DNA from 2 places in the Megasphaera vaginalis (ex Bordigoni et al. 2020) genome. Region 1 is predicted to be linked to the other one. Evidence: riboswitches for the same ligand, from Rfam matches in the RefSeq annotation. Region 1 holds a riboswitch; the other holds the start of a gene.
What was found. A riboswitch is a leader RNA that binds a small molecule or an ion and turns the genes downstream of it on or off. The one in region 1 is predicted to bind thiamine pyrophosphate.
Positions count from the first base shown of each region.

Region 1 (16,366 bases):
ACGTGCACTCCCGATTGAGAAAATAGTTTTCTCCTTTTTCCATTTGTATTACCTTCCTCTTTTCAAGACCGGCGTCATGCCGAACACTTCTTCAAAATAGGGAACAATCTTCATAAAGGCCCATTTTTCCAGGGAAACGTCAAAATCCGACGTATACGCTATTTCCAACAGGTTGTCGTGCAGCGCGGCCTCAATGGATTTGATCTTGCCGTTGTGACCTTTGTCAAGGGCGTCGGCGAGACAGAAAATAGCGACCAGCTTGGCGACCATGACCTTCGTTTCCGGCTGCAACGAAGCAAAGCGGTCGTCACGTTCTTGTACCTTGCCGAAATAAGAAAAATAAGCTACATTGGCAACCATCTTTTTTTCTTCATCGCTGATGGCAAAAAGATCGGTCGTCAGAATCAGATCGTAAGCGCAGACATCACATTTTCGCAGATTGACGAACTTGCCCCATTCATGCATGATGGCCGCCAGACGCAAGAGATAGCAACCGATCCTGTCGACCCCGATCTTACCGAACAGCGCGTTGAAGATCGTCGCGCAAAATTCTTCGATGAGCCGAGAATGATCGGGCGCGGATACATAGCGGACGGCAATACCCCGCGCCAGTTCCAACAGCATCCACCGCTGCCGCGTCAGGTACGGATCGTTCAGCTTCGATGCCAGATAGTGAATGGAATAGCCTTCGGTAAAGGTCATATCCATCAGGACGATCATCTGCACGTCCACGTGACGCAGCAATTCATAATACAACATGATGATCGGCATCAGGACGTTTGCCATATTTTCGCTGATCGAAAAATAGCGGCACAATTTGAATGGCGTGATGCCTGAAAAAGAATCGACGAAATCGCAGAATTCACGGGCCGCGATCAGACCGACGCCGCGGTACAGCTTCTTACCCATCAAGAGGCCGAGACGGACGGCAACCTGACCGGATAAAATCAAATATTGAATGTCATACTGCTGCACACCGCGCCAGAGAGGCGATAAAGTGCCGTAAATATATTCGCGCACCGTCGTCGTAAAGGTGATGCCGTTGCGCTCTTTTTCCGTGAAGTTTCCCATCAGTCCCAAGGCGCCGATATGCACATTCTGTTGAAACAGTATCTTGTCTTTTTTCCAACACGTCAGGCCCAGACAGCTCGACGTCATATCCATGAGCAGAACGGAATTACGGCCGAAGTTGAATGCGCCCTGGTCGATATCGTAATAAAGACCGAAAAACTTGTAATAAATTTCTTCCGCCATATGCACGATATCGACGGAAAAGCCGGTACGGATCCTGATCTGATCGATCGCATTGAGCTGATTTTCCGCATCGCGGAGCGATGTCGTCGTGACGACTTTGACGTCGTCCACCTGATAATCGCGGAGCAGCTGCCTGAACCCGTTGAGCACCGTGCAGATTTCATTCAGCGCCTGAAAACTGATGCGGTGCGTTGTGACGACTTCTTCACCGTAATGAACTTCACGGGAAACGTTCTCAATCGTCTGTCTGTCAGCCAAGGTCGAATAGGAAACGATCTTCAAGTCCATATTGACCGTGCCTATTCTAATGATGCCGAACACGTTCTTCTTACTGTCTTCCATACAAACCACCTCGTTACTATTCTATATTTATTATACATGAAAGCGGGAAAATTTCAGCCGTCATGATTTTAATGTATGTAAATTTTTTGTGAAATCTTTTGACAAGTACGTTATAATAAGCTATAAGGTAAAGTAATACCAAAGAAAACGAGGGGGCTCCATGGAAAAAATTGCAATTATTGATTTAGGCTCCAATTCGATCCGTTTTGTCGTGATCGAAATTAAGGACAATCGCTCCTATTCCCTGCTGTATCAGGAAAAAGAATCGATTCGTCTCGGTCACGGACTGATGCAGACCGGTGAATTGAGCAATGCCGGCATGGATCGGGCCATGACCTGTCTGGCTGTATACCGCCATCTTATCTCGGTCATGGAAATCGATACGACTATTGCCGTTGCTACGGCGGCCGTCCGCAGCGCGAAGAACGGAGAAGCGTTCTTGCAGAGGGTCCGGACGCAAACGGGTATCGAAATGAAAATCATCAGCGGTGAACGGGAAGCGTACCTCGGTTATTTGGGCGTAATCAATACGATTGATATTAAAGACTGCATTCTATTTGACTTCGGCGGCGCCAGCGTTGAATTCACACTCGTCAGAAACGGAAAACAGGAACACTCCTTATCGGTGCCTATCGGCGCCGTCACATTGACGGAAAAATTCGGTCTCCAAGGAACCGTTTCTGGAGAAATGCTGGAAAAATGCCTTACCTGCATTCGTAAAAAGCTGAGCGATATTCCCTGGCTCGCCCATGCACGCCTGCCCCTTGTCGGCGTCGGCGGCACGGCGCGCGCCATTGCCAAAATGGATCAGCGCACAACGAATTATGAGTTGCCTACGCTGCATAACTATGTTGTCGGCAAAGATAACTTTGATGCCATATACGCGCTGGTTACGGAACGGACATATGTTAATCGGAAAAAGATTCCCGGCCTTTCCAGTGAGCGCGCCGACCTGATCGTTGCCGGTGTCGCTGCGATCAGCGCAATTTTTACCCTGACGGAGAGCGACCGCCTGATCGTCAGCGGCTGCGGTCTGCGCGAAGGATTGTTCTTTGAGCATTATGCGGGCCTCTATCACCTGCCGAGCCCGTATATCGAGAATATCCTTTCCTTCAGCATTGCGAACGTCATCGGCAATTTGGATCCGGTCAACAGCAAGCATGTCGATCAGGTGGAAAAGGTCTCGCTGCTTCTTTTTGACAAGCTGTCTTTTCTGCACGGCTACGGTCCGCGTGAGCGGCAGCTGCTGGCGACGGCTGCCAAGTTGCATGATATCGGAAAAATCATCAACTACTACAGTCACGCCCGTCATTCTGCCTTCATGATCGGGCATGCGCCGCTGTACGGACTGACGCAGACGGAACAGTTGGTGGCTTCTTTCATCGCCGGTTTTCACCACGGCATCAGCCGTAAGATCATGCGCGCTTACCGGTATGTTCACATACCGAGCGAAGAAGAGTGGCGCATGATTCGAAAGGTTTCGACTTTTTTGGCTCTGGCTGAAGCATCGGATACGACATATGAGCAAATCATAAAAGATATTACCGTTGAGAGTGCCGATACGGTAATCGTTCTCGTCTTGGAAACGTATCCGGGCAGTTCTCATGAAGCGGTAAATTATGAAATGCAGCAGTTAAAAAAGCAGTTTAAGCGAGAATTCGATACGTCCCTGCTTTTTGTCTGGAAATAAAAAAAGCCGTCTCTTGATCAAGAGACGGCTCTGTTTTTTTTTAAATGATGGAAACATCTTCGCCGGCAAGAATTTTTTTCATCGTTCGGGCCGGACACATTTTGCCGCACATCGTACACGTTCCTTCACATTCAGGCGTGCTCGATTCATAGTAATTACGCGCCTTCACGGGATCAATAGCCAGGGAAATCATCGTTTCGAAATCAACTTCGACACGGGCCTTGCTCATGGCGTCATCCCAATCCTGCGCCCCCGGAATCCCTTTGGCGAGATCGGCGGCATGGGCGGCAATACGGGCGGCGATAATCCCTTCGCGCACGTCGTTGACATCGGGCAGACGGAGATGTTCTGCCGGCGTTACGTAACAAAGAAAATCGGCGCCGCAGGAACCGGCAATGGCGCCGCCGATGGCGCTCGTGATGTGGTCATAGCCGGGAGCCACATCTGTTACCAAGGGGCCGAGAACGTAGAACGGCGCATTGTGGCAAAGCCGTTTTTCCAGTTTCATATTGGCGGCGATTTCGGTCAACACCATATGGCCGGGACCTTCGATCATGACCTGTACGTTCCGTTCCCAGGCCCGTTTCGTCAGCTCGCCGAGCGTGATCAGCTCTTCAATCTGGGCGGCGTCCGTGGCGTCATGGGTACAGCCGGGACGGCAGGCATCGCCGAGGCTCAAGGTAACGTCGTATTCTTCACAAATATCGAGGAGACGGTCGTAATATTCATAGAACGGATTTTCCTGATCGTTCATTTCCATCCAGGCGAAAAGCAGGGAGCCGCCGCGGGAAACGACATTGGTCAGACGGGGATTCCGTTTGATCCGTTCGGCCGTCTTTCGATTCATGCCGCAGTGGATCGTCATGAAGTCGACGCCGTCTTCCGCATGTTTCTGCACGACATCGAAAAACTCTTCAACGGAAATATCCTTCAGTTCCTTGTCGAGCATGCCGACGGCGTCATACATCGGCACCGTACCGATCATGGCCGTTGACATGGCGACGAGACGGCGGCGGAAATCACTGGTTTTGCCGAAATTGCTCAAATCCATGATCGATTCGGCTTTCATGTCGATCGCATTCTGTACCTTTTCCAGTTCTTCTTCATAATCGTTGTGATCCTTGGATATGCCGAGATTCACATTGATCTTCGTGCGACAATTCATGCCGACGGCTTCGGGATCAAGACTGGTATGATTCTTGTTGGCCGGAATGGCGACTTTCCCTTCGGCAATCAGCTTCATCAGCGTTTCAATCGGCATCTGTTCCTTTTTTGCGACGATTTCCATTTGTTTCGTCACGATGCCCTTTATCGCGGCATCCATTTGGGTTGTGTAATGCATCTTTCTCCTCCTTGTATACGAAAAAAGCTCACCGTCATAGGTGAGCTTGTGAATCATTTGCAGCAGCTTCCCTACGGTAGGATTACCTACATCAGGTGAAAGGGTCAAATCCAAGTTTTCTCAGCCGAAACGGCTCCCCTAGCTTTTTTCTATTTTTTTACTATTATACCGCATTGCCATGTCTTTAGCAAATAATTGTTTTTCTTATACTGAAATGATATACTGATGATAATACAATTCATTCCGTTTTATAGAAAAGGAGATGTGCCTATGAGATCAAACTGCTGGAAAATATGCCTTCTTACGTTGACGCTGGCGGCTTCTTCCTGCTTCGCCGCTCCGGCTTTTGCCGAAAACGGTCGTGATGCAGTCGTTAATGTGACGGGCTATGCCGAAGAACAGGTAAAACCGGACACTGCATACTTGACAATCGGTACGGTAAGCACGGCAAAGGAGGCGGAAAAAGCGCGCCAAGACAATAACCAGACCATGCGTGAAATAAAGAAGTCCGTCGAAGCCCTGGGCATTGCCGAAACGGACATGAAAACGATGAATTTCACGTTGTCTCCCAATTACGACAATAAAGGACAAAAAATTTTGTCTTATACGGTAAATAATATGTTGCAGGTGAAAATTTCCGATTTCGGCATGATTCCCCGCCTGATCACCACAGCCAGTACGTCGGGTGCCAATGAAATTCACAGCCTTTACTTTACCAATGAACACGTCGATGCGCTCCGCGCCGAATTGATCAACCAAGCGATCCGTAACGGGCGGCAAGCTGCAGCGGCCGCCGCGACGGCTGCCGGCAGCCAGCTCGGCGCGATAAAAGAGATTACCGTCAACGGGACTTCGCCGCTATACGAAAATAATTACGCTTCACTGACGGCAGTAGGGGCCAGCGGAGCCAAGGCAGGCGGTTATACGCCGGTTGAAAGCGGAACGAATACGATCAGAGAAACGGTCAGTCTTGTCTATTATTTGCAATAAAGCAGTAAAAAAACCGCCTAAAGGCGGTTTTTTTATTCCCGATAAGAAAGAATAGAAAAGACTTCACGGTTCGGATGACGGCTCTCTTCCAAATAAATGGTTCGTGCCAATTCCTGTTCCAACGCGCTTTTCGTTTTTTTATCACTTAACAGAGCCAGAACGTCTTTGTGCGCGCTGACCAACAGGTCGCCGCTGACCAACCGGTGAGCGACCATATGGCGCAGGCGGCGGACGATCTGTATATAGACGGATTCCGGCGAATAGAGGATGCCGGAACCGCCGCAAATATCGCAAGTTCCGTATTGTACCTGCCGCAATCCTTGGCGTGCCTTTTTCCTTGTGATCTCGACCAAATTCAAAGCCGTCATGCCCAAAACACGTGTTTTGGCACTGTCAAAGGACGTTTCCCGTTCCAAGATGCGGAGGATCTCATCTCGCCGCTCGGCCTTGCTCATATCGATAAAATCAATGATAATGATGCCGCCGATATCGCGAAGACGCAACTGTCGGGCAATTTCAACGGCCGCTTCTTTATTGACGAAAAAGATGGTTTCTTCAAGGGTGCTGTTGCCTGTATACTTACCGCTGTTGACATCAATGACGGTCAACGCTTCCGTATGATCAAAGATCAGCGTGCCGCCCGAAGGAAGCGCTACCTGACGGTCCATCAGCCGGTGCAGTTCTGCCTCAATATCGTACTTTTCAAAAAGCGGCGTCTCCTCCCGATACCAGGAAAGACAACTGCGCTGCATCGTCTCGTTATCGGAAAACACCTGGCATACTCGTTCATAACTGTCTTTGTCGTCAATGATGATCTGTTTCACATCGTGCGTAAAATAATCGCGCACCATGCGCATGACCAAATCGGCTTCCCGATAAAGGAGTTTCGGTTTTTTTGCCAGTTTGTAACGTTCCTGTATACTGGACCATGAGCCTAAAAGATAGCGAATATCCGCAAGCAGCTCCGCCTCTGAAACGCCCTTGGCAACGGTGCGGATAATCAGCCCCATGCCGGTTGGCTTAACCGCTGCCGTAATGCGGCGCAATCGATCGCGTTCACCTTCATCGCGAATCTTCTTCGAAACGCCGATATAATCCACTGTCGGCATGAGTACGGCATAGCGTCCGGCAATGCTGACATTAGCCGTCACCTTGGCGCCTTTCATTGCTTGCTCTTCTTTGATGACCTGAACGAGAATGCTCTGTCCGACGGAAAGATGGGTTTGCTGTATTTCCTCCTTCGTTGCCGCCCGGGGAAAAAGATCGCCTAAATACAGAAAGGCGTTCTTTTTCCTGCCGATATTAACGAAAGTGGCCTGCATGGCCGGCAGGATATTCTGAATGACGCCTTTATAGATGTGATTGACAATATGGGTTTCATCGTGACGTTCAACGGAAAAATCCCGCAAACGGCCGTCTTCGATTACGGCCATTCGCGTTTCTTCCGGTATGACATTGGCAAGTAATATTTTCACAGACGGCACCTCCCGAAAAACGGTCAAATAGAAAATAACGAATAATTAACGCCCTTTTCGCGATGGTATAACGCCGTCCTTCTGGCCAGCATCAACTCTTTATCGATGGGAAAGGAAAACTTTTCCGCCAGTAATTCCCATACCTGCAGCGGTTTTATAGCGCCCTTTTCCGTTTGCAGCACGGCAAAACGGAGAAAGAGCCGCTCCCCTTCCATCCGGCCCTGCAGCGGCTCGATAAGATGCTCTTTTACGTTGATCGTACGCGTTTTATGCGATTTCGGCGATACCTTTTCATAGGTGACCGAGTCAAGGTGATTGAATGTCGCCAGCAATTGTGTCAATTCCGCTGTCGCGACGGGCCGCGTCAGCGGTCCCTGTACTTCGTAAACGGCATAATTGGCCATGGCCATCAACTTCGGCGCCTTGGCATCCATGTAAGCGCCGTCAAGAACGGCAAAACCGTCCGGCGCCTGCTCGTTCATGCGTCGGACGACATCAGCCGCAGCGCATTCCTCCAGCAGCTCCATATCCATGTATTCCGTATCGGCGGAAACGCCGACACCGAGGGCCGAGGCGAAATTGATCTTCATATGCGGATTGAAACCTTCCGAATAAGCGACAGGAAGAGCGGCGCGAATAATGATCAGGCGCACGACGCGGGCAAAGTCCAAATGAGAAAGGAATTGCAGCGCACCGTCCTTTTTAATAGCTAAACGTAGTTTTGCCATGACCGGCACCTTCTTTCCAATCGATAATCTGAACGCCGGCATGGGTACAGACTCCGCAGCCTGTGCAGCGTTCACGTCGACAATCATGCGTCAGTTCGCCGTTCATGGCTTTGCGCCATTCATTTTGCAAAAAAGCTTTAGCGGCGCCGTTCGTCAAATGATCCCACGGTAAGGGCTCATCGAGGCGGCGCTGCCGGGCAGCAAAATAATCGATGTCGACGCCGGCCCTGTCAAAGGCTTGCAGCCAACGCTCATAATCGAATAATTCCGTCCAGCCGTCGAACTTGCAGCCCAGCTTCCAGGCCTCGTAAAGAACCGGACCGAGCCGGCGGTCGCCACGGGCGAAGGCCGCCTCCAAACGGCCGGTCTTGGCGTCGTGATAATGATAGGATATATGCTTGTCACGAATCAGCGATTTGAGGTATTCTTGCTTGCGCCGGATCTCTTCAACGGAACACTGGCCGGCCCATTGAAAAGCGGAGTGGGATTTGGGCACAAAGCTGGAAACGGAAACCGTCACCTTCCCGTTATTCTTTCGAGTCACGCGACGATAGAGATTCAGCACCGTATAAGCCAAATCGGCAATACCTGCCAAGTCTTCGTCCGTTTCCGTCGGCAGACCCATCATAAAGTACAGTTTTACTGTCGACCAACCGTTTTGAAACGCGTTTTCGCAGGCTTTCAGCAAGTCCTCTTCCGTTACCCCTTTATTGATAACATCCCGCAGTCGCTGTGATCCGGCTTCCGGCGCGAAAGTCAAGCCGCTTTTCCGCACTTGCTGTACTTTTTTGGCAATGTCGACAGAAAAGCTGTCTACACGTAAAGACGGCAGACTAACGCTGACCTTCTGATCCTTGAACGCATCCAGGAGCAGATCGACGAGTTCGGACAGACAGGAGTAATCGGCCGAACTAAGACTCATTAAAGATATTTCGTCATAACCGGAGTTGGCAATGATCTCTTTGGCAATGGCCACCAAGCGCTGCGGCGTTTTCTCGCGTACCGGCCGGTAGAGCATGCCGGCCTGACAAAAACGGCAGCCTCTGCTGCAGCCGCGGAAAAGCTCCAGGACAGCGCGGTTGTGAACGATATCGATATTGGGAACGAGCGGTTTTGTCGGATAAAAAACATTCTCTTCATCGGCAATGACACATTTTTCAATCGTCTGCGGCACTCCCTGCTCAGTAGGCACCAACGCTTTGAAATGACCGCCGGCATCGTATTCGTCCCGATAAAAAGCGGGGACGTAATTTCCTTTTTGCCGGGCCAATATCTTCAGCAAGCCTTTTTTTCCGCCTTTTTTCCCTCCCTGCTTCCAGGCGATGATCGTATCGGCCAGGAGCTGCACGGATTCTTCCGATTCACCGATGCAGAAGAGATCTACGTAATCGGCAAGCGGCTCGGCGTTATAAGCACAAGGACCGCCAGCGGCGATAAGCGGCACGTCGTCGCCTCTGTCCTTGGAAAAAAGCGGAATCCCCGCCAGATCGAGCATATTTAAAATATTGGTAAAACTCATTTCATACTGCAAGGTAAAACCTACCAGATCAAAATCGCGGACAGCCGTTTTCGTTTCCAGCGAATACAGCGGATAGCCTTTTTCCCGCATCAGGGCTTCCATATCGGGCCACGGCGCGTAAACGCGTTCCGCTGCCGTATCCGGCCGCTCATTCAACAGTGCGTAAAGAATCCGCAGGCCCAAATGGCTCATGGCTACTTCATAGACGTCGGGAAAACAATAAGCCACAGTCAGGGAGACCTGACTGTGATCTTTGACAACACTGTTCCATTCTCCGCCGACATACCGCGCCGGCTTTGTAACCTTGCTCAAGAGAATCGGATCTATTACTACCTTCTGGGACACGAAGTTCACTCCTCTATAAAAAGATCATCTTTTGCTGGTGCATGTAAATATTCAACAAAAGGCCCAAGCCCATCATATTTGTCGTCAGCGCACTGACGCCGTAACTCATGAAGGGCAGCGGAATGCCCGTAACGGGCATGATGCCGCAGGTCATGCCGACGTTGACGAGTATCTGGAAAGACCACATGGCGATAATGCCCGTCGCCAGCAACATGCCGAAGCTGTCCTTGCAGTCCTTCGCCGTCAGCAGGGCTCGGTAAATCAGAATGAAGTATAAAAAAAGGATAAAGAAACAGCCAAGAAAACCGAGTTCTTCACCGATAACGGAGAAAATGAAATCCGTATGATTTTCAGGCAAAAAATTCAGTTGGCTCTGCGTCCCTTGAAATATTCCCTTGCCGAAGAGCAGGCCCGAACCGATGGCAATTTTCGACTGAATAATGTGATAGCCTGCGCCGAAAGGATCGACATTGGGGTCAAGAAAGACCATGATCCGCGATTTCTGATAATCTTTCATAAAGAACCAACCGACGGGAGCTAAAATCAAAGCGGCAATGCCAACGCGGCGCAGCAACGCGAGATTGATGTTAGCAATAAAAAGCATGCCCAGTGAAATGGCCAAAAACACGAGACTCGTTCCCAGATCGGGCTGCTTCAGTACCAACAAAAAAGGAATTCCTACGAATAAGGCGATCGGAAAAATATCACGGACCGTATTCAACTTGTTTACCTTATCGGACAATACGGCGGCCAGGCAGATGATCATGATCAACTTTGAAAATTCTGACGGCTGAAGCGTAATCGGGCCGACCTGTATCCAACGTTGGGCGCCGAGCGCAGATGTGCCGACGAACATGACGGCAACGAGCATGAGCAGATTGATGATGTACAGCGGTTTATGGAAACGCTTCAACTGCATGTAGTCGAAACGGGCGAAAAACAGAATCAGCAATAAGTTAATGATAAAGGCGACGCCCTGTTTGATGACGAAGTCGTAGTTAAACGCGCCTTTATTAATGTGCGTCGCGCTGCCGATAATGGTAAGGCTGATCGCGACGATTAAAACGCAGACGACAAGGAGGACCTTATCCAAATGCTTCCATTCTCTTTTAAACATACGCAACTCCTATCGACGGAAATGCCGCCATTGTCTTGATTCCGAACGACGGCGGCGCAGTGACAGGCCGCCGCGTTCGCCTTCTTGCCGGGATTCCCGTAGCGCTGCTGTGCGACGCGGCGCCTCGAGCCGGCCGGCGTTTTCCGGCTCTGCCGACGTCTTACCTGTTTCCGTTTCTGCTGCTACTGCCGCCGGCGGCAGATTTTCCGCGACCCGTTTCAATTCGGCGTCGGCCAATGCCCAGATCCGATTCATTTCCGCGATTTCTTCCTGCGTAATTGCCGCGTTATCGCCGGCAAGCTCTTCTCCGTCGCAAGGCAACAACGTTTTCAGATACGTCAGATCAGGTATGCGCCCCTGTGTAATATACGCCGTCGTTTCTTCCATGGCCCGGAAAAACGAATTGGCCGCAGGCACCTCCAACAAGGCGCCGCTTTGAACTGCCTCATGCAACTCGTCATCATGAGGCAGTAATCCGGCAATCCGTTCCGGATTTAAAACGTCGTTCATCTTATCGATAGTAACGAAGCCTCGTGTATTGCCGTAAAAATTATTGAAGAGAACGTCGTAATTAAATTGTTTATGCTTATTGCAAAACTGCATGACGCGGGAAGCGTCGCGCATGGATGCCCACGTCGGCTCAATGATGAAAAAGAGCCGGTCGGCAATGGCTACGGAGTTTTTGTATGCCCGGTCACGACCGGGCGGACAATCGAGAAGCGTATAATCATAGCTCTCGGACAAAGACTCGACGGCGTATTGAAAAGACGGCACATCTACTTTAGCCCAGGTATGCTGTTGGCTGGCTGCCAGAAAATCAAGTCCTTCAGCTACGCTGATCAACGCTTCCTCCCGTCTGCAGCGTTGCTTGATCAGGTCGGAGATGTCAAAAAAAACACTGTCCTGCACACCGAAAGTCAGATCCAGATTGCGCAGACCCATATCGGCATCAATGGCCAGCACCGTAAAACCCTGCCGCTGCAGGGAAACGGCCAGAGAAGCAGTGCATAAAGTTTTACCGACGCCGCCTTTGCCGGAAGCAAGGGCAATAATAGTAGACATGACAAAACTCCTTTCCCTTTTCAGCCCAATTATTCTCCATCGGCCGCACCGGCCGTTTTTTTCTCTTTGCCGTCATCGGCGCCGCTTTCCTTTACCGCCTTGTCCGCGTAAGGGCCAATACGGAAAAACTCTTCCAGCATCGATTTGACGATAGGACCTGCCGTACTGGCGCCGAAGCCGCCCTGTTCGACCAAAACGGCAATGACGATGCGCGGATGATCATAAGGGGCATACGCTACAAACCACGCGTGGTCAGTACCGCTGAAGTTTTCAGCCGTACCGGTTTTGCCGGCTACCTGCACGGGGAAACCGGCAAACAGTGCGCCTGCCGTACCCGATTCTTCCGCAACATTACGCATGCCTTCGCGAACCAGATCGAGCGTCGATTTCGAGACGCTGAGCGTACCGACTTGTTCCGGCGCAAACACCTTATAAGGCGTGCCGTCCAAATTGTCTATCCGGCTGACGATAAACGGTTTATACTGAATACCGCCGTTGGCGACTTCACCGATGATCATCGCCGCCTGCAAAGGCGTGACGAGCTGAAATCCCTGTCCAATAGCCGAGTTGAAGGTATCGCCCAAATACCAGTCCTGATTGAACGTTTTTGTCTTGTAGTCTTCGCTGGCAATCAATCCGGACGCTTCGCCGCGCAGCGCGATACCCGTCTTTTGACCCATGCCGAACATTTTGGCATATTCGGAAAGCTTATCGATACCGACACGACGCCCTAGTTCATAAAAAAACACGTTATCCGACTTTGCCAGCGCTTCCGTAAAATTCAGCCACCCCAACGCTTCGCCGCCGGCATTCCGCATATCGACAAGCCAGTGGCGGCCGGAGTCGTAGATTTTTTCGTCAGGCGTGATTTTTTTCAGCTCCAGTGCTGCCGTACCGGTAATAATCTTGAAAGTCGATCCCGGCGGATATTCACCGGAAATGACTCGGTTCTCCATGGGATGAGCGGGATTATTATTGATCTGTGCCCATTCGGCTTCGGTAATGCCCCGCGTAAACAGATTCGGATTATACGTCGGTCGGCTGGCCATCGCCAGGACGGCGCCCGTATTCGGATCAATGGCGACGGCGGCAATCCCGCTTTTGCCGACACCGTTGGCAAGTTGTACATCCATCGCTGCTTCCAACGCTTTCTGCAGATCCAGATCAAGGGTCAAGTGAATATTTCTACCGGAAACGGGATTCTGTCGTTCCAATTCCTTCACCGGACTGCCCGTAGCATCGACTTCCACCTGTCGGCTGCCGTCCTTGCCGCGCAGCAAATCATCGTAATAACTTTCCAGACCGGCGCGACCGATCTGCGTAAGAGAGGAAACCCCTTCCGCTCCCTGCAACCGCTGTGCTTCTTCTTCGTTGATCTGACCGACATAACCGAAAACCTGCGCGCTCATACCGTTGTACGGATAATACCGAATGGGCTGGACGTCGACGGATATGCCGGGAAGCTCGTTCCGCCGCTCTTCGATCTTGGTTACGATATCCTGCGTCAAATCGGCCGCCAAAACCGTCGGTACGTAGGAATTTTTCACTTTTTCCACTTTATCGCGAATCTGGCTTTCCGGGACTGCCAGCAGCGAGGCCAGGGCTCTGATCTCCCCGTCGGTCATACCGCCGTGCGCCGGCACATAGGTTACCATAAAACTGGGCCGCGACCCGACCAGAATTTCGCCGTTGCGGTCATACATGACGCCGCGCATGGCGGCGATAGGAATAGAGCGCAGCCTGTTACCTTCGGCCAGAGAGTGGTAATAGTTGCCGGCAAAAAGCTGCAAATAAACCAGGCGGAAAATCAACAGGGAAAAAATACCGATGATGATCCAATAAAGATAGCGAAAGCGGCCATCGTCATTCTTTTTTTTCATTAATGCTTCCAGCATGATGTACTACTCCCCACTACGCTATCGATAAGTCATAAATCCATAGGAAAAGGTATCTTCACGGCGAAGCCTACTGATGATGAAATGGACGGGTAATGCCAAAATCCCGTGATAAAGGAGCATGGGAACCGTGTAATACGTCAAATAAACGACACTGTCGATGAATTGGCCGGAAAACCATAGCACCATACAGGTCAGTACCAAGGTCAATTCCGTTGCTCCCAGTGCCAGGAGCAGAATCAGCACATACTGATTTCGTTCAATACTCCTGCCGATCTTACTGCATACTAAAGCGATGATCAGATACGGCAGCAGATGAATGCCGAAAAAATTACCGATGACCACATCTTGGCCAATACCTCCCATGAGAGCCGCAATGATACCGATACGCTGGCCGTGACAAAGGGCCGTTAAAATGACGGCCAAACCGATCAGATTAGGCTGCGTCGTACCGTTGAAAAGCAGGGGAATAACCGTGCTTTGCAAGATAAAGACGATAATGATTGTCAACAGGCATTTTCCCTTCTTCATAGCGCAGCCGCCCCTTTGACCCCTTCCACTTTGTCACGCTTCGTCTGCGGTACAAGCTTCGGCTCAACGCCCGGCTTGTCATAGCTTTGTCCGCTCTGCGCATTGAGGATGACAAAAACTTCTTCCAATTTGGAAAAATCGACGCCCGTTTCGATGACGGCGTATTTGACAAAATCGCTGTCATTTTGATGGATGGACGTAATTTTGCCGATGTAGATTCCTTTCGGATAAATCGAACCGAACCCGGAAGTCACCAGCGTATCACCTTCCAGAATATCGGCATCTTTGGCAATATTGACGAATTGCGGCTCCGTCGGTACGTTGCCGTTTCCGCGAACGACGGAAGATACCCGTGATTCGGGACGCTCGACAATGGCGCCAACGCTGGTCCGCGGATCCGTCATCAGCTGTACCCGGGCGGAATAGTCAAAAGCGTCGGAAATAAAGCCGACAACGCCGTTCGGCGTAATGACGGGCATATTCATCTCCACGCCGTCTTTGCTGCCGGCATTGATGATCAGCGTATTGCTCCATGTACCGTAATCACGTGAAATAACGGAGCTTGCCAATAATTTATACTGGCCGTGCGTATTGCGAAAGTCGAGAAGATCGCGGAGCCGTTTATTTTCCGCCGCCAGTTCATCGTAATCGACGCTGTGTTCTTTCAAGGCGGCATTTTCTTTTTCCAATGCTTCCCATTCGATACGGTTCTTTAAATTGATTTCCACCAAATACGCTGCCGACGAAAATTTATCCATAATCCACGCCGTGCCGTATTCAAAAGGAGCCGCCGCCAGTTGCAGCGGTTTTGTGATGTACGGGAGCGAACTGCGCTGCCGCCAGGCCCAACCGACAACGGCAATGAGGATCAATAAAATGAGAACTGCTGCGACGCTCTTTTTCCCAAACGAAAACACTGTTAAAATCTCCTTCTATAAATGTGCTGTGTTCCCTGAATCAGGGACATCAGTTTTTCTCGTTGACTTAACGCTATACCGGCTCCTCTGGCAACGACTTCCGAAGGATTGCCGACAAGATTGACAGGTACATCCAGCTCTTGCTGCAACAATTGGTCGAGCCCTTTCAGTTGCGACGTTCCGCCGGTAAGATAGATGCCGTTTTCCATGATATCCGCGGCGATTTCCGGCGGTGTTTCCCGCAAAACCGTTTTCGCCAGATCCAAAATTTTTACCAACGGACGGCCTAAAGCCGTGTATATTTCACTGGCCTTGATTTCCAGCTCCTTCTGCAAGCCGTCATCTAATCCCCGCCCTGTAAAATAATAGCTTTTGTCCTCCAGCGGCAGCACAGCCGAACCGTTTTTCGTCTTCATTTCTTCCACTGTCGCATCATCGGTAACGACGGCAAAGGTATCACGCAGATAATCGCGGATCGCATCGTTGAAATCGAGACCGCCCAAATGGATGGACCGGGAAAGCACGATGCCGCCGAGAGAAAGAATGGCGATATTCGTCGTACCGCCGCCGATATCGATGACCATGCTGCCGATAGGATGGTAAATGGGCAGTCCCAAGCCGATGGCGGCGGCCGCCGCCGTTTCAATCAGGTATGCCTCTTTGGCGCCGGCCTGAAAAACGGCTTCCATAACGGCACGTTTCTCCACATTTGAAGCCGACGCCGGCACCCCGACCATGATTCGCAGACGCTGAACGGTCCGAACGCTTTTGCGCAGCAAATATCCGATCATGGCCCGCGTGACGGTATAATCCGAAATGACGCCGTTCACCAGAGGGCGGTGCATGCGGACACTTTGCGGCGATTTCATCAACAACTCGTCGGCAGCCCTGCCGACGGCGACGATCTTATTATTCCGTTCGTCAGTCGCGATGATCGACGGTTCGGAAAGTATAATGCCGCGCCGTTCCACGTAGACTTGCGTCGTCGATGTGCCGAGATCGATTCCTATATTTTTGGTCAAGGGAGAGAAGATAGAAGACATGAGAAATTCCTTCCTAAGCTAATTGCAGTCGTCTTATTATTTTACCACAAACAATGCGTCCAGTGAATAAGCGAACAGGCCGATTTAGTAAAAAAGAGATTCTCCCGCGGCGTGCG
Region 1 is NZ_OEQB01000007.1:43,377-59,742, forward strand. Features, by position in the region: gene ppk1 (polyphosphate kinase 1) at 1-43, opposite strand, end outside; gene C0977_RS09190 (Ppx/GppA phosphatase family protein) at 49-1,596, opposite strand; gene C0977_RS09195 (Ppx/GppA phosphatase family protein) at 1,757-3,286, shown strand; gene thiC (phosphomethylpyrimidine synthase ThiC) at 3,327-4,628, opposite strand; TPP riboswitch at 4,680-4,778, opposite strand; gene C0977_RS09205 (SIMPL domain-containing protein) at 4,899-5,618, shown strand; gene C0977_RS09210 (Rne/Rng family ribonuclease) at 5,651-7,093, opposite strand; gene C0977_RS09215 (TIGR03936 family radical SAM-associated protein) at 7,117-7,821, opposite strand; gene C0977_RS09220 (TIGR03960 family B12-binding radical SAM protein) at 7,796-9,685, opposite strand; gene rodA (rod shape-determining protein RodA) at 9,699-10,802, opposite strand; gene C0977_RS09230 (AAA family ATPase) at 10,812-11,864, opposite strand; gene mrdA (penicillin-binding protein 2) at 11,894-13,759, opposite strand; gene mreD (rod shape-determining protein MreD) at 13,781-14,290, opposite strand; gene mreC (rod shape-determining protein MreC) at 14,287-15,207, opposite strand; gene C0977_RS09250 (rod shape-determining protein) at 15,210-16,250, opposite strand.

Region 2 (16,366 bases), on a different contig from region 1:
GGGAACCTTCGTTTGCGATGTCAATTCGCCTAACGAGGACGACTTTCCTCCTACCAGATCAACATCTGAACGCCGTAATTCATCAAACCACAGTACAAAAGCCGTATTTCTATCCATCCTCATACCTCCTGATGATAAACTGCATATACTAAATTAAATATATTTGCCATTATAGTACATCATTAATTCTAAGTTGTCAACAAAATATCCCGACTTGTCTCGGTCATATTGTGATATTTATTTTACATATAACATACACTATTGAACAAATCCCGCTGCAAGCAATGCCCGCTGTTTTCCTCTCGTACGGACTTGCTCTTCCTTCGTTTTTTATGAGTATGACCTGCCCGGCAGGCACTCATTTTCCTCTCATAATTTTATGACTTTTTATATGTGACGATGCATTTAATTGTGATATAATAAACAATAGTAATTATAATTCATGATACCGCAAAAGGTATAAACAACTAACGGAGAGGCACCAACGCAGCCCCACACAGGAGGATTTATGTATACACCAAGACGCCGGGCAAAACACGTGAAGAAACGCAGTTCAACCCATTTCTTACGCGTCCTCGTAGCGCTATGTATCGTCATTGCTGCCGGTATCGGCTTCGGTTATATTTTCGCAGCCTATCAAAGTCTTCCGGCTGTCGGAAATAATATGAGACCTGCCGTTTCGTCACAAGTATTCGACAACAAAGGACGCCTGATCACTACGCTGCACTCCGATCAGAACCGCTTGCCTATTGATATCAACAAAGTTCCTCAGAATTTGCAGAATGCCTTTATTGCCGCTGAAGATAACCGCTTTTATGACCATATCGGTATTGACCCCATCGGCATCGTTCGTGCAGTCATTACCAATGTGACCAACAGAGGCATCGCCCAGGGCGGCAGCACGATAACGCAGCAGCTGGCAAAAAACGCTTTCCTGTCGCAGGAGCAAACGTTGAAGAGAAAAATACAGGAAGCCATGCTCGCGTTGGAAATCGAACGGAAATACAGCAAAAAAGAAATCCTCGAAATGTATATGAATCAGATTTACTTCGGGCAAGGTGCTTACGGTATCCAAACGGCGGCACAGACGTATTTCGGCAAAGATGTAACGGAATTGAATTTGACGCAATGCGCTATGCTTGCAGGTCTGCCGAAAAGCCCGAATTATTATTCGCCGCTGACAAATCTGAATGAAGGGATCGCCAGAAGGAATGTCGTTCTCAGCCAGATGGTAAAATACGGCTACATCAGCGAAAGCGAAGCAACGAAAGCAAAAGACGCCGATCTGGAACTGGTTAAGAAAAAATCAACAGTTGCCAACAACGAGACTGCTGCTTTCATTGATTACGTATCCCAGGAAATTGCGAAGAAATACGGCGACGACGCTTTGTATAAAGAAGGGTTGAAAATTTACACGACTTTGGACACGAAAAAACAGCACGCCGCCGTAAAAGCCTTGGCAGACCTTCCCGATAATTACGAAGATGCCAACGGCTTGACGCAACCGCAGTGCGCGATTGTATCTCTAGACCCTCATACCGGCTATATTCTCGCCATGGTCGGCGGCCGCAACCAGGACAGCTTCAACCGCGCCACGATGGCCGTTCGCCAACCCGGTTCCGCCTTCAAGCCTTTTGTTTACGCTACGGCGCTGCAACATGACATGAGTCCCTCTACACACATAAATGATGAAGAAATATCATACGGCAATTGGCATCCGCAAAACGCCGACAGGCAATATCGCGGTTCCGTTTCCTTGCGTACGGCATTAACGCTTTCGATTAATACCGTTGCCGTTCAAGTTGCCGATAAAGTCGGCACGGATAATATTATCTCCAACGCCCGCAAGATGGGCATTACCACGCTGGAAAACGGCGACTCCAACCTGGCCATGGCCCTCGGCGGCCTGACGCACGGCGTAACGCCGCTCGAAATAGCCGGCGCTTACGGCACCTTTGCCAACAAAGGCGTATTCATAAAGCCGACGGGAATCGTCAAAATCCTCGACCGCAACGGTAATGTTATTGAAGATAATTCCCTCGAAAGCGAACGGACAAAAACACAAGTCCTTACGGAAAAAGAAGCCTATATGATGACTGATATGCTTTCTGACGTCATGACCTCCGGCACGGGCACAACAGCCGCCATCGGCAGACCTGCCGCCGGCAAGACCGGTACGACGGACGACAATAAAGACGCCTGGTTCGTCGGATATACGCCGAATATCGTTACGGCAGTCTGGATCGGCGATGATACCGGCTCGGAAACGCTGGGTGAAGTGTACGGCGGCACAATACCGGCTCAAATCTGGCATGACTATATGTCTGCCGCTGTCGCCGACGAATCGGTGAAAGACTTCGACGTGCCTGCCGGCATGGCGCCTATCCGGGAAGAACCGGAAGAAGACAACACTGCGACAGAAAAGAGCAAAACCGATAAGAAAGCCGACAAGAAAAACGTAAAAACGGATAAAGGAAAAACCGACAGCGAACAAAGCGACACGACCAAAGACCGCACACGTAATACGGACGACGAATCGGACCAATCGAAAGAATCGCCGTCTCGAAACAATAAACGAGAATAATAACCTACTAAAAAATGCAGCGTCTGTACCGCTGCATTTTTTATATCGTAAGCTGTAAAGGAGGCCGTATTACCATGCATAATCGCAGACTCTTCTTTCGTAATATCGCCGTCTTAACGGCAATCGGTTCCGCTGCCGCCTGGCTGATGTACGGCACCGCATTTCCCGGCGTATCCTCCGTTCTGTTCTTATGGCTGTTTCTGGCTTTATCCGCAGCTTTTGCCGTCTCTCACAACGCGATGGACAACCTGCCCGTGCTGCCAATAAAAATTCTCGCTTGGATCGGCGGCTACTGGTTGATTTTCAGTCTCTATTCGTTTCTCCTTTTTCTCCTGTTCACCGTTTCCTTTCTCCTTTCCTTCCTGTCAGGCATGCTTCCGCAATGGCGGGAATGGCTTCCTTCTTTCGGCATCTGCGGCCTTACGGCCATCGTGTGCCTGTTTCTCTACGGCACGTATCTGGCGCTGCAGATCAAAATAAAAAACGTCATCATCCCCTCTGCCGTTATTACAGCGGACATAAAGCTTATCTTCGCGACGGACATTCATCTCGGTCCGCTTCTCAGCAAAAAATACAGCCGCCGCCTCGTACAGCAATTGAACAGCCTGCATGGTGACATCATCATTTTCGGCGGCGACATGATCGACGGAAATCTCGATTTTGTTTTACGTGATAAAAGTTATGCCGCCTTTCGACGCCTGGAAGCGCCTCTCGGAATATACGCCGTCTATGGCAACCACGATTATTTCTTCAGTGATATACAGGAAGAAGCCGACGCTTTTTTCCCGATTCGTTTCCTTCGAAACGAACAACTTTCCGTCAGGGAAGATATTTCGCTGACCGGCATGGATGACTATCTGCACAGCCGCGACAAGGCCGTCATGGCTGCCGCAAAAACGCCGCTGAATATCCTTATTGATCATGAACCGCTGCGTATCGAAGAAGCATATCGCCGAGGATACGATCTGTATTTGGCCGGCCACACTCACGGCGGCCAATTTTTCCCGGCCACCTGTGTAACAAACCGATTATATACATTGAACTACGGCTGTAGAACATTCGGCCCCATGACGGCCGTCGTTTCCTGCGGCTGCGGCTTCTGGGGCATGCCGTTCCGCCTCGGAACAAGAGCGGAAATCCTCTGTATAACGATAAAGGCGCAGAAAGATTGATGCCAAATCCGTCTCATCTCTTATGCAGTTGTCAGCAGAACGGCTGTCGGGACGTACATATTTTTCCTATTTTTTACATTATTCGATAAAAACACTCTCTATAAGACGGTAAAATTTGCTAAAATAGTTAGATAAACCATGTATTTCAGATCGGCGGCAAGGAGGAAAGAACATGACAGAAGACAATGGACGGCAATACTATTTAAACCACTTATATGATCGTTTATATGCGCTGCGTCACGATGTGCTCAGCGACGGTCTGGACCTGTTCAAAACATGGCGACCGTATATTTACAGAAAAACATTTCTCTACAGTGCTTTAAATTTGGCCTTTTATTTGGCTTTACGCAGCCGTGATCTGCAAGATCTGCAAAGTAATCTCCTTTCCCTTGGCCTCTCCTCACTCGGCAGAAGTGAAGCCAGAACGATCGTCAATCTCGACGCCGTCATGGCCTCTTTAGGGCGTATCTGCGGCAAAAGCGATCAGGAGTTAATCGACTATCCGCCGCAAAAAATGTTTTTTCACGGTGAAAAACTGCTGCGCCATAATACCTCCGCCCTTTTCGGCGGCAGCCAAGGCGAACCGTATACACATATCATGGTAACACTGCCGACAGAAGCCGCCGACGACTATACGCTGATTGACGACCTCATCCGCTCGGGCATGAACACGGCCCGTATCAACTGCGCTCATGATGACAAGGAAATCTGGCAGCGCATGATCGACAACGTCCGCCGCGCCGCCGCGGAAAACCGGCGCCCCTGCAAGATTTACATGGATCTGTCGGGGCCGAAAATACGTATTGACGAAATTCTCGTCAAAGGGTTGGACACCAAACTGTTTATTGGCGATACAGTATTTCTCGCCGCCCATTCCATTGACAGCTATCCTGCTGACTATGCAGGCGACATCGTCATTACCTGCAAAATTCCCGAAATCTTTAAAACCTTGAAGATCGGCGATCCCGTCTTAATTGATGAAGGAAAAGTACAAGGCCGCATCAGTGAAATTACGCCGCAGGGGGCATACATACGCCTGACCTATGCCAGGCCGACGGGAAGTAAACTGAAAAATCAAAAGAGTCTGAATTTCCCGGAAACGCCGCTGCCGATTTCTCCGTTGACGGAAAAAGATCTGGACGACCTGGATTTCATCGCCGCCCACGCCAACCTTGTCGGCTATTCCTTCGTAAAATCGGCCGCCGATGTCCGTCTCCTCCAACAGGAACTGCAAAAACGCCGCGGCGACGACGCGCGCAAGATCGGAATCATTGCCAAAGTGGAAACAAAAGAGTCGGTCCAGCACTTGCCTGAGATTATCGTGCAGGCAGCTTCAAGCCATCCGTTCGGCGTTATGATCGCCCGCGGCGATCTGGCGGTGGAAGTCGGCTACCACCGCCTTTCGGAATTGCAGGAAGAGATTCTCTGGATCTGCGAAGCCGCCCACGTCCCCGTTATTTGGGCCACGCAAGTATTGGAAAACATGGTCAAGACCGGTTTGCCGTCACGGGCGGAAATCACCGACGCGGCCATGGGTGAACGGGCGGAATGCGTCATGCTCAATAAAGGGCCCTACATCGTGGAAGCCGTCACCTCCCTGGGAGACATCCTGCGCCGTATGGAGTCGCATATGTATAAAAAAGCTCCTCGCCTGAAAGCCCTTCACATTGCAATGAATGCGCTTTCTTCGAGAAGCTTTAAAAAATAATTTTATCGCCGCAGCGCCTTGTGGCATGCTGCGCTGATAACCATAATGATGATGACGACAGGAAATGTTATGCCCAACGGCGTTTCCACGTCAAGGAAAAAACGGTAAAGAAAGAATCCGCCTGCCCAGAGAACGAGATTCAGCCAATTCACAGCCGAAGCCCCGTGATCTTCTTTGAGAAGAAAATAATCGGTCAGCAATATGGCCGTCATCGGAGCAAAGACCGATCCGATGAGGTAAAGAAAATCCTGAAACCGTTCTGCATCAGCCAAAATGGCCAAGACCACGCCGGCAACACAAGCGATCAAGGCCAACCCCTTTTCCGAAAACTGCGGCAGCAATCGCCGACCGCTGACACCGGCGGAAAAGGCATCCAGAAAAGTCGTCGTAACCGTCGACAGCAAAACGATCAAAATCCCCGCCGCACCTAATCCGGCTTCAACCATAACTGCGGCAATATCCTCCTGTCCGGTGTATAAAGCCGCACCCATACCGATCAGAAACATCCAGCAACTGGCAACAAAATATGCGCCGCAGCTTGCCGCCGTAGCTAGCTGCGGCCGTTTTGCCGTCCGCGTATAATCGGAAATGACCGGCAGCCATGAAAGCGGCATGGCAACAGCCAGCTCGACGGCGCCTCCAAACGTCATATCACCTGCAGACGGCGACACATCGCCATGAAAAACGACACCACTCAAAACGATCGTGAGCAACAATAAAGCGGCCATGACCACCCCGTTGAGTTTTCCCAGGTTCTTCAAACCCAAAAGAATCCACAAAGCGATGAACGCGCCGATGATCACACTCCAAAACGAAGTTCCCGTGCCGGCGATTGTATTCGCGGCAACGGCGGCACTGGCCACCATGACGGCAGTCCAGCCGACAAGCTGAATGACATTGAGTCCGGCAAAAAGAAGCGCCCCCTTTTGCCCGAAGGAAATTTGCACCGTTTCCATCGCACTTTTGCCGGTACGTGCACCGATAAGTCCGGCATAATACATAACGGCGCCGCCGATAACATGGCCGATCAAAATTGCCGCGCTCCCTTCAGCAAACCCTAAAGGAGCCAACAGCATTCCCGTTAATATTTCGGCAATGGAAATACCGGCGCCGAACCATAAGAGCCCATTATTCCAAACTGAAGTCTTTTCTGTTTCCATGACACATGTTCTCCTTCACAAAAAAAAGAGCATCACAGAGATGCTCTCACTAAGTATACTTACTGTTCCTACGGCGGCATTATCCGCATCAGGTTCTAGGGTCGAAGTTCGTCTTCCTCTCAGCAGTGATCGCGCTCCCCTTAATCGTCACTCACAGTATAAACCGACTGATATTCATTGTCAAATAGGCTGCTCATTTTTCAAAAAGAAAATCCATTAAAAATTTATATTGATCATACAATTTAGCTAATTGATCAACAGTATATTCTTTATAATGTCTGCTTTTTCTCTGATGTTCAAAAAACTGCTGAAAATATTGTAGTAGTAAGGGATTATTAATAAAATAGATAGGATTTGTGCTGCGATGTATATAGTGCAAATTTTTCTTCAAAAATCCAGTGGAATAATTCGTATTAAATGAAAGATTCGTAAAATTAGTTCCGCTGTATTTTTCTGTTGTCGGTAATAACACACCGAACGTAATATTAGGGTTCAATTTCATAACCTCTAAAATATTTTTAACATGATCTCGCCTTTCTTCCGGTGTTAATTGGTAGGAAAAATCAGTAAGCTGAATATCCCCCGTCTCTAAAAATCGGATAATGGAATTTGTCGGCAACATAAATCGCAATGATACTCTTACCATCAAATTTTCCCAAATAGCCCTAACACGTTCGACCCATTCTTCAGTAGCCGGATCCAAATCTCCCATTTTAGCTTTTAATAACATCGAATCAAACACCTTATCAGGCAATAAAAACTCAAATCCGTTTACACAAAAAAAGAAAAATTCATCTGATGTATAGAATGTATCCCTATATCCAAAACGTTCCATGCCCAACGTTTTCTTAGGCTTCAATACTACCGGCAATGTCGCCATAAATGATCTGCATTTTTCAAAAATCACAGCCACTTGTTCCGAATCGGTAATCACCGAACACAAATCAATATATCCTTCTACATTTAAGTAATAATAAATTACCGCTTTATTTTTTATTACGATAATATTGCTATATTGATCCGATATTTTTTCATGAATCGTAAAATCAAAGTCCAAAAAGTCATTAAGGCACTGGAACAAATCTCCCATATGAGAAACCGGATCATCCTTTAAACGTTCAAAATTGATCAATAAATCTATCTTACAAAAACACTTTTTTAATGATTCCCGATAAAAAGTACTCCAAAATTTATTTTGCATCAAACTAATAAAATCACCGGTAATCAATATATCTATTTCGGCAGCTTCATTACCTAGACAGGTATCAATGACATTAGAAATTAATACCTGACAATCAGTAACACCAATAGCCGATTTATTTGTATGCTCAGTTTCTATCGCCTGCTTGTTTTTTTTGGTTCCAATAGACCGTCTATATCGATTACTCAAATATTGATATATCTCAAATTCTAAATCCTGATCGGAAATATGCTTAGAATCTAAAAACCGTTTTTTAAGTTCTTCACTTAATTTCAATTTTATCGTAACCAACGTAACTGCATTAGCTATTTTTTGATTGATTAAATCGACATTTTTAGCAGCAGGTAATCTGGCTCCTGTTACCCATTTGCTGACATACGATAAATCATAACCGATCTCTTTTGATAATACACTATACCTTATATTAACGAATTCTAATAACTCCTTTAACCCTTCTGCATAATCATTCACTTTACCCCTCCTCTCCTTTATAGTTTATCATATGAACACAATATATTAAATTCTGGTCAACAACTTAAACAGACAGTCCTCCCACCTTTCATATCGATATTTGAAAGATTAATCCGATCCATAGATTTTATTATTCTATAAAACAAGGAGGAATTATATAAAACAACGCCGCATATTTTTAACTTTTGGCATAATATTATTTTCGCGGCCAATTCAATATATCGCCCCTTAAGTTATCCCTCTCTTTCAGTATATATACAAGCCATCCGCCTCCATATTGTAAACGGATAAACACCGTTAACTTTCCCTGCTATATTCTATATATAAAAAATGCATAATGCATCGTATCATACCCTCTGCACGCTCCCGTATTGCCCTGTAGACGGCGCAGTTTTTCTTCCCGAATGGGTTTCATGTACAACAAAAGGCACTACTTTTATTTAAATTTTATAAAAGCAGCGCCTTTTATTTGATTTTTTCTAAACAATTCCCGTTAACATATATAAAAACACTGCTACAAACGCCATAGCAAACTTCAATAAGGTTACTCCGAAAATGTCCTTGTATGATTCTTTATGAGTTAACCCACAAATCGCTAACGTCGTGATAATGGCGCCATTATGAGGTAATGTATCCATCCCTCCGGCAGCCATAGAAGCAATGCGATGAACAACCTCTGCCGGTATACCTGCCGCAGCAGTTGTTTCCAGCCAGTGCTGACTGAATATTTCTAAAGCTATACCAAGTCCGCCGGTTGCCGATCCGGTAATTGCAGCTAACACATTTACCATAATGGCAACATTTACCAACGGCATACCGGCCCCAATGCCATACAACGAATTGGCAATTTCGGTAAACCCCGGCAATGATGATATCACGCTACCATACCCGACTTCAGATGCCGTATTCATAATCGCCAATAGAGACCCAATCGCTCCTGCATTTAAGGCCGCTTTCATGCTTACACTCTTTGACATAAACTTTCTACCTAACACGCATGCCAAGATAATAGCCACTAAAAGACCTATAATGAGCGACCAAATAGATACAACATTTTTTACACTTTTAGCAGTCAAAGGAAGTCCCATTTTTTGGAATGGTTCAACTAATGTTGTATCCCAAGTAAAAACAAATGATAAATAGAAACTAACTCCTAACACCGTAATTAAAGGCAAAACGGATAAATACCATGGAGGAGTAGGTTGATCGGGATCTACGATGGTTTCATTTAACGTATGGTTCCCATATCCTTCCCCTGTTTTCTCAGCCACTTTACGTCTCCAATTCAAATATAAATAACAAAGGACCAAAGTCGCTGTACCGCAAATCGTGCCTAAAATAGGAGCGGCATAAATAGTCGTTCCCAAGTAAACGGTAGGAATAATATTTTGCAACTGAGGTGTCCCTGGCGCTGAATCCATAACCATCGTCAGAAGGCCCGCTACCAGTACTGCCGGAATTAACTTCTTAGGTATATTCGCCTCTTTAAACACAGCTGCGGCAAAAGGATAAATTGCAAAAACGGCTACGTAAACACTAACGCCTCCATACGCTAAAATAACACATACTGCCAAAACTGATAAGATAGCTTTATCCTTACCCAGTTTTTTAATAACGATCCCAGCAATGCTCCGTGCCATCCCTGTCTCTTCCATTATCTTACCAAAAACTGCACCTAGTAAAAAAACAGGAAAGAAGGATTTAACAAATACAACCGCTTTACCCATAAACAATTCTGTATATCCAGGCAATAAATGATAATTGGCCATACTAGCCGCCACCAATGCGCAAACAGGGGCAAATAGAATAACGGAAAAGCCACGATATGCAATTGTTACTAATAAGGCCAAGCTGATAATAATCATTAAAACTTCCATTGATTACACCACCTTTAGTTTTTATATGTATAGGAGAGGGCATGCACTCTCCTATACATATAGTTATTTTCCAATGAAGTGCGGCTCTCTTTTTTGCACAAAAGCTCCCATGCCCTCTTTTTGGTCTGCCGTAGCAAAACAGATAGCAAAAACTTCATCTTCGTAAGCGATACCTGTAATAACATCACAATTAATGCCTCTGTTGATAGCAGCTTTTGATAATTGCACAGCAATTTTGCCTTTTGAAGCAATTAGTTTTGCCGTTTTTATTACTTCCTTCATTAAATTTTCTTGCGGAACCACTAAATTAACTAATCCAATGCGATAGGCTTCTTCAGCATTAATCAATTTGGCGGTATAAATTAATTCTTTGCCGTATCCTCTACCGACAACTCTTGGTAATCGTTGTGTTCCTCCAAATCCAGGCGTAACACCAAGACCAACCTCAGGTTGCCCAAACTTCGCATTTTCCGATGCATAGCGAAAATCACAAGCACACGCCAATTCACAGCCGCCACCTAATGCATATCCATTCACAGCTGCAATAACCGGTTGCGGCAAATTTTCAATCCGCGTAAAAGTATCTTGAGCCAGTTTACCAAAATCTCGACCTTCAATGGAATTCATCGTCGACATAGCGACTATATCCGCTCCCGCAACAAAAGATTTATTGCCCCCACCTGTAATAACGACGACTTTAACGGACTTATCCTTCTCTAAAACATCAATACAGGCTCCTAATTCCATCACCGTTTCGGGATTTAACGCATCTAAAGCCTTCGGTCGATTAATTGTGATTGTGGCAATGTCTTCCTCTACTTCAAAAAGTATATTATTCAACTGAGACAGTTCCATTTTATCTTCTCTCCTTTATTTAGCTGTAAATACAGCGCCAATTTGAACCAGTTCATCAATGTCCTCATCAGCATACCCATATTCCTTCAAAATTGCTACGGAATCTTGGCCAATTTTGGGTGCTAAAAGTTCTACTGTCGGTGCAATATCAACTGGAGTTGTTGGTTCAATATCACAAAATCTCACAGGTGTCATCGCTTGTTTCGTTTCACTGCCATCAAAGTTTTTTATTGGCACAATATACTGGTTCTCTAACGCTTGTGGATCATTTAATGTATCTTTGACATGCTGAATGCAATCATATGCAATATCGGCATCATGTAGCCTTTTAGCCATTTCTGCTTGTGTATATTTAGCAAATCCTTGGCTAATAATTTCCACTAACTCGACAGCATTCTTTTTCCCGTCAACAGCTTTGGCAAAACGAGGATCATCGACTAAATCCGGGCGGTCAATAACATCTTTCATCAAAGTGTTATAATAGCGGTCATGTTGTAAAATGCTCATATAAATCCATTTTCCATCAGAACATTGGAAGCTATCCATCACCGGCGACATTGGATTTTTCCTCGTTTTAGGATATTCATCACCATATTGTGTAGCCATAACCAAGGCGGCATTGTTCCAAATCGCTTGACCGTAAAGAGAGGTCATAACCTTACACCCTTTACCGGTTTTTTCCTTCTGATACAGTGCGCCTGCAATCCCCCCCGCCAAAGAACATGCAGTTGTTGCATCACCAAACCCGTATGGAGCGTTAATAGGCGATGTCTCCTTTTCAGGAAAGTCAATCATCGCTCCACTCCTCGCCCAAAAAGCCACAACATCAAACCCCGGATTATCTTTCACCGGCCCAAAGTCACCATATCCGTTTAATTGAGCCCAAATAAGATGAGGATACTTTTCATGAAGTGTTTCATAGTCCAGCCCCAATCTTTTTAAGGCTCCCGTCCGATAGCTGGATAAAAAAACATCGGCAGTTGTAAGCAATTTATTGAGGACCGCCTTACCTGCTTCATTTTTCAAATCAAGAGCCAAGCCTCTCTTGTTTGAGTTAAAAGCGGCATATAAGGGGTTGCAGTCTTCTTCAATCGGCGCTTGAAGCGATGTTCCTGAAGTTCTAATCGGGTCGCCAAACGGAGGTTCCACTTTAATAACATCGGCCCCCCAGTCCGCTAAAATTTTCGCAGCTCCAGGACCTGCGACAAAATACGTTAAATCAATAACTGTAACGCCTTTTAAAGGTTGCAGCATACTATCTCCTCCCTATTGTAAGATCGAACGACTAATTACAACTCGTTGAATCTGGTTTGTACCTTCATATATTTGTGTGATTTTTGCATCTCGAAGCATTCTTTCTACAGGATATTCACGGGAATAACCGTATCCCCCCATAATCTGAATCGCATCTAACGCTACTTGAACAGCAACATCCGATGCAAAGGTTTTAGCCATAGCCGCTTCTTTCCCAAAAGCTTGCCGATTATCTTTCAATTGAGCTGCATGATAAGTAAGCTGCCTTGCCGCCTCAATGCTAATCGCCATATTCGCTAACATAAATCCAATGGCTTGGTTATAACAAATCGGTTTACCGAATTGTTCTCTTACTTTTGCATATGCCACTGCTTCCTGATATGCGCCTTCAGCAATACCTACAGCCTGCGCAGCAATTCCGATTCGAGCTGTATCGAGAGTTACCATTGCAATTTTAAAACCTTCCCCATCTTTGCCTAATTGATTTTTTTTAGGGATCCTGCAATTATCGAAAATCAATTCTACGGTGGAAGATGCTCTAATCCCCATTTTTTCTTCATGTTTTCCAATAGAAAAACCGGGAGCACCTTTTTCAACGATAAAGGCAGATAATCCTTTTACCCCTTTTGTTTTGTCTTTTGATGCGAATACAATAAATATTTCCGCCGCTCCTCCGTTACTAATAAAACACTTACTCCCGTTTAATACATAACATTCCTTATCCTCAACAGCCGTTGTCATCACCTTCGCCGCATCGGACCCTGCTCCCGGTTCCGTCAAAGCAAATGCACCAACAGCATCCCCCGTCGCCAGTCTAGGTAAATACTCCTTTTTTTGTTCTTCAGAACCAAAATTTAAAACCGGTAAAATCCCTGCCGAATTATGAACAGCCATAATAGTTCCTGTTGATGCACATGCCTTTGATATTTCTTCCAATGCTGCAACACTGGAAACCATATCCATTTCAGCGCCATCATAAATTTCGGGAACAGCCATGCCCATGAACCCCATCTCACTCAGTTTCTTGACATTTTCCCAAGGGAATTCTTCCGTCCGATCGTAATAAGCCGCTTGGGGGGCAATAACTTTCTGTGCAATTTCTTTTGTCATTTTTTGAATCATTTTCTGATCGTCATTTAATACCATAATCAAGTTCAACTCCTTCTCACAGGTACATATGTTTTGTCCATATGTCCATATTACGCAAAATTTACATGGAATAATATGCACATTTCCTAGACTTTTTAACCGAAAATTTATGATATTTTTTCCATTTTGCAGTTTCTTTTGTCTATTATTTGTCTATGTTTTTTCTTTCCATATTTTTATAATCAGGCCCATACCTTTATAAAGTAATACTGACATATTTATAAATTATAAATATGTCAGTATTACTACGGGGATATCCATGAATACATTTCTCAGGTATTCATGGATATCTTGATAGTTTATGCGGTTATGGATATATACAATATACTTTATCCCTAAGTATCACTTCTCATTTTGTGCACACAACGAGATAAGCGGGATAGTATATTTTCATATTATTTACAGGTACAGGTCCTGTTACGTCAGGCAAAAAACGCCGCTGCGGCAGCCGTATTCCCCGCGCATGGCAACACCACGAGCAGCACGATGGCGACGTTTTCATCATACCTCTTTTTCATGATTAACGATGGTTTCAATCTTATCCTTCGGCATCGCATCTGTTTCCCGTCATTTTGTTACAGTTTGTTGTAAATATCCGCTCCGACGCCTGTCGAATCTTTCACGCCTGCCCGATTCATGGTATACTGAGTTGCAACTGCGAATTCTTTAAGATTCGCGTTATATCCATACTCAATTACAACATAAAACGATCAGGTGATGACATGACAGTAAACAGTAAAGTGAAAATGGCGATTGCCGCCATTATCATCGCGGCGTGCGCCTTCGGCGCTTATGAATACTACCAGGCAAAAGAAGCGGCAAGCCAGGCTTCGGCAGTGGAGACGGCCGAGGTATCCCGCATGAATTTGAAATCCACCGTTTCCGCCACCGGTACGATCAGCCCCGTAAATTCCGTCGAAGTATCCCCGAAAATCACGGCTCGCATCAGTTCCGTTCTGGTTAAAGAAAACGATACCGTAACCAAAGGCGAAACGGTCGCCACTTTGGACGGCAAGGATTATGAAGCAAAACGCGACCAGGCGCAGTATAAGGTAACTAACACGCAATTAGCATATGAACGGGCCAAATCCCTTTACGAAGCCGGCGCCGGCGCCAAGCAGGATCTGGATAACGCTGCTTATGACTACGATACGGCTGTCAGCAGTTTAACGGCCGCTGAATCGGATGTCGCCGAAACGGTCATTACGGCGCCCATGGACGGCGTTGTCGTCGGCGAACCGAAATCGGCAGGCACGATGGCCGTCCAGGGCAACAGCAGCCCGACAGTCATCATGCGTATTGCCGATACTTCGCAAAAACAGATCCTCGCGAAAATAGATGAAACCGATATCGGCAATATCAAAGTCGGCCAGACGGCAACCTTTACGGTTGATACGTATACAGGCCGCACCTTCACGGCCCGCGTTTCAAAAATATCGAAGACGGACACGAGCAACACCTGGGATACGACATCCAGTTCCTCTTCGTCCTCTTCATCCTCTTCAACGGCCAGCGTCATCTACTATTATGTCACGCTGGACGTCGACGACCCGAACGATGAATTGCGGCTCGGCATGACGGCCCGTGTCGACATCAACACGTCAGAAAAAGAAAATGCGCTGGCCATCCCCATTGCCGCCTTAAAAACCAACAATGACGGTTCCTACGTATTGCGCGTCAATGCTGCCGGACAAACAGAGCAAGTCCCCGTCAAGACGGGCATATACAGTGATGAATACGTCGAAATTACCAGCGGTTTGGAAGATGGCGATAAGGTTTCCATTTCGTACACGGCTTCCAAATCATCATCATCTTCTTCGTCTTCATCAAAGAGCAGCAGGCAAGGGCCTCCGCCAATGTAGGTAAGGAGCGGACTTATATGGATCAAGCAATGATAAAGCTTACAAATATACGGAAAATATATCACATCGGCAGCGAAGACTTTGCCGCGTTGGCCGGCATTTCGTTGGAAATCAAAGAAGGCGAATTCGCCGCGCTGATGGGACCGTCCGGCTCCGGCAAGTCGACATTGATGAACATCCTCGGCTGTCTCGACAGACCGACGGAAGGTTCGTATGTACTGGGCGGTCAGGAAGTCGCTCATCTGACTGATGATGAATTGGCCGAAACAAGAAACAAACGAATCGGCTTCGTTTTTCAAAATTTTAACCTCTTAGGCCGCATATCTGCCCTTGAAAATGTTGCGCTTCCCCTGGTGTATGCCGGTGTCGGTCATAAAGAACGAACGCAGCGGGCCAAAGCCAAGCTGGAAGCCGTCGGTCTCGGTACTTGGGCCGATCACAAGCCGAATGAATTATCCGGCGGACAGCGGCAGCGCGTCGCCATTGCCAGAGCGCTGGTCAACAACCCGCATATTATCATGGCCGACGAACCGACGGGTAATCTCGACACCAAATCGACACGGGATATTATGAGCCTTTTCGAAGAGCTCCACAAAGATAAAAAGACGGTCATCCTGGTTACGCACGAACCGGAAATCGCAGCTTGCGCCAGCCGTCAGCTGTTGCTTGCCGACGGTCTGATCACGAAAGATGCCGGAAAAGGGGTGGTCATGGATGTTGTTTAGTGAAAGCATACGCATTGCCATTTCCGCCCTGCTCTCGAACAAACTTCGCTCCATTCTCACCATGTTGGGTATCATTATCGGCGTCGGCGCCGTTATCGTCATGATTTCCATCGGCATGGGCGTCAAGCAGAATGTAACCAACTCCATTGCCAGCTTAGGCAGCAATATGCTGATCATCATCCCCGGCGCCACAAATTCCGGCGGCGTCCGCACAGCCGCCGGGTCCGGTGAAAAACTCAAACTGGATGACGCCGATGCCATTAAGAAAAAAATCAAGGACATCGACTACGTCTCTCCGACAGTCAATAAATCCTACCAAATCGTCTACGGCAATGAAAACTGGAATAC
Region 2 is NZ_OEQB01000002.1:227,895-244,260, reverse strand. Features, by position in the region: gene ppsA (phosphoenolpyruvate synthase) at 1-117, opposite strand, end outside; gene C0977_RS03735 (transglycosylase domain-containing protein) at 509-2,584, shown strand; gene C0977_RS03730 (metallophosphoesterase) at 2,659-3,756, shown strand; gene C0977_RS03725 (pyruvate kinase) at 3,929-5,464, shown strand; gene cytX (putative hydroxymethylpyrimidine transporter CytX) at 5,467-6,624, opposite strand; TPP riboswitch at 6,673-6,775, opposite strand; gene C0977_RS03715 (helix-turn-helix domain-containing protein) at 6,818-8,296, opposite strand; gene C0977_RS03710 (GntP family permease) at 8,776-10,173, opposite strand; gene C0977_RS03705 (enoyl-CoA hydratase-related protein) at 10,237-11,028, opposite strand; gene C0977_RS03700 (CaiB/BaiF CoA transferase family protein) at 11,044-12,282, opposite strand; gene C0977_RS03695 (acyl-CoA dehydrogenase) at 12,295-13,428, opposite strand; gene C0977_RS03690 (efflux RND transporter periplasmic adaptor subunit) at 14,154-15,293, shown strand; gene C0977_RS03685 (ABC transporter ATP-binding protein) at 15,311-16,018, shown strand; gene C0977_RS03680 (ABC transporter permease) at 16,008-16,366, shown strand, end outside.
Region 2: linked by a shared signal. The riboswitch ahead of cytX (putative hydroxymethylpyrimidine transporter CytX) and the one ahead of thiC (phosphomethylpyrimidine synthase ThiC) in region 1 are both predicted to bind thiamine pyrophosphate.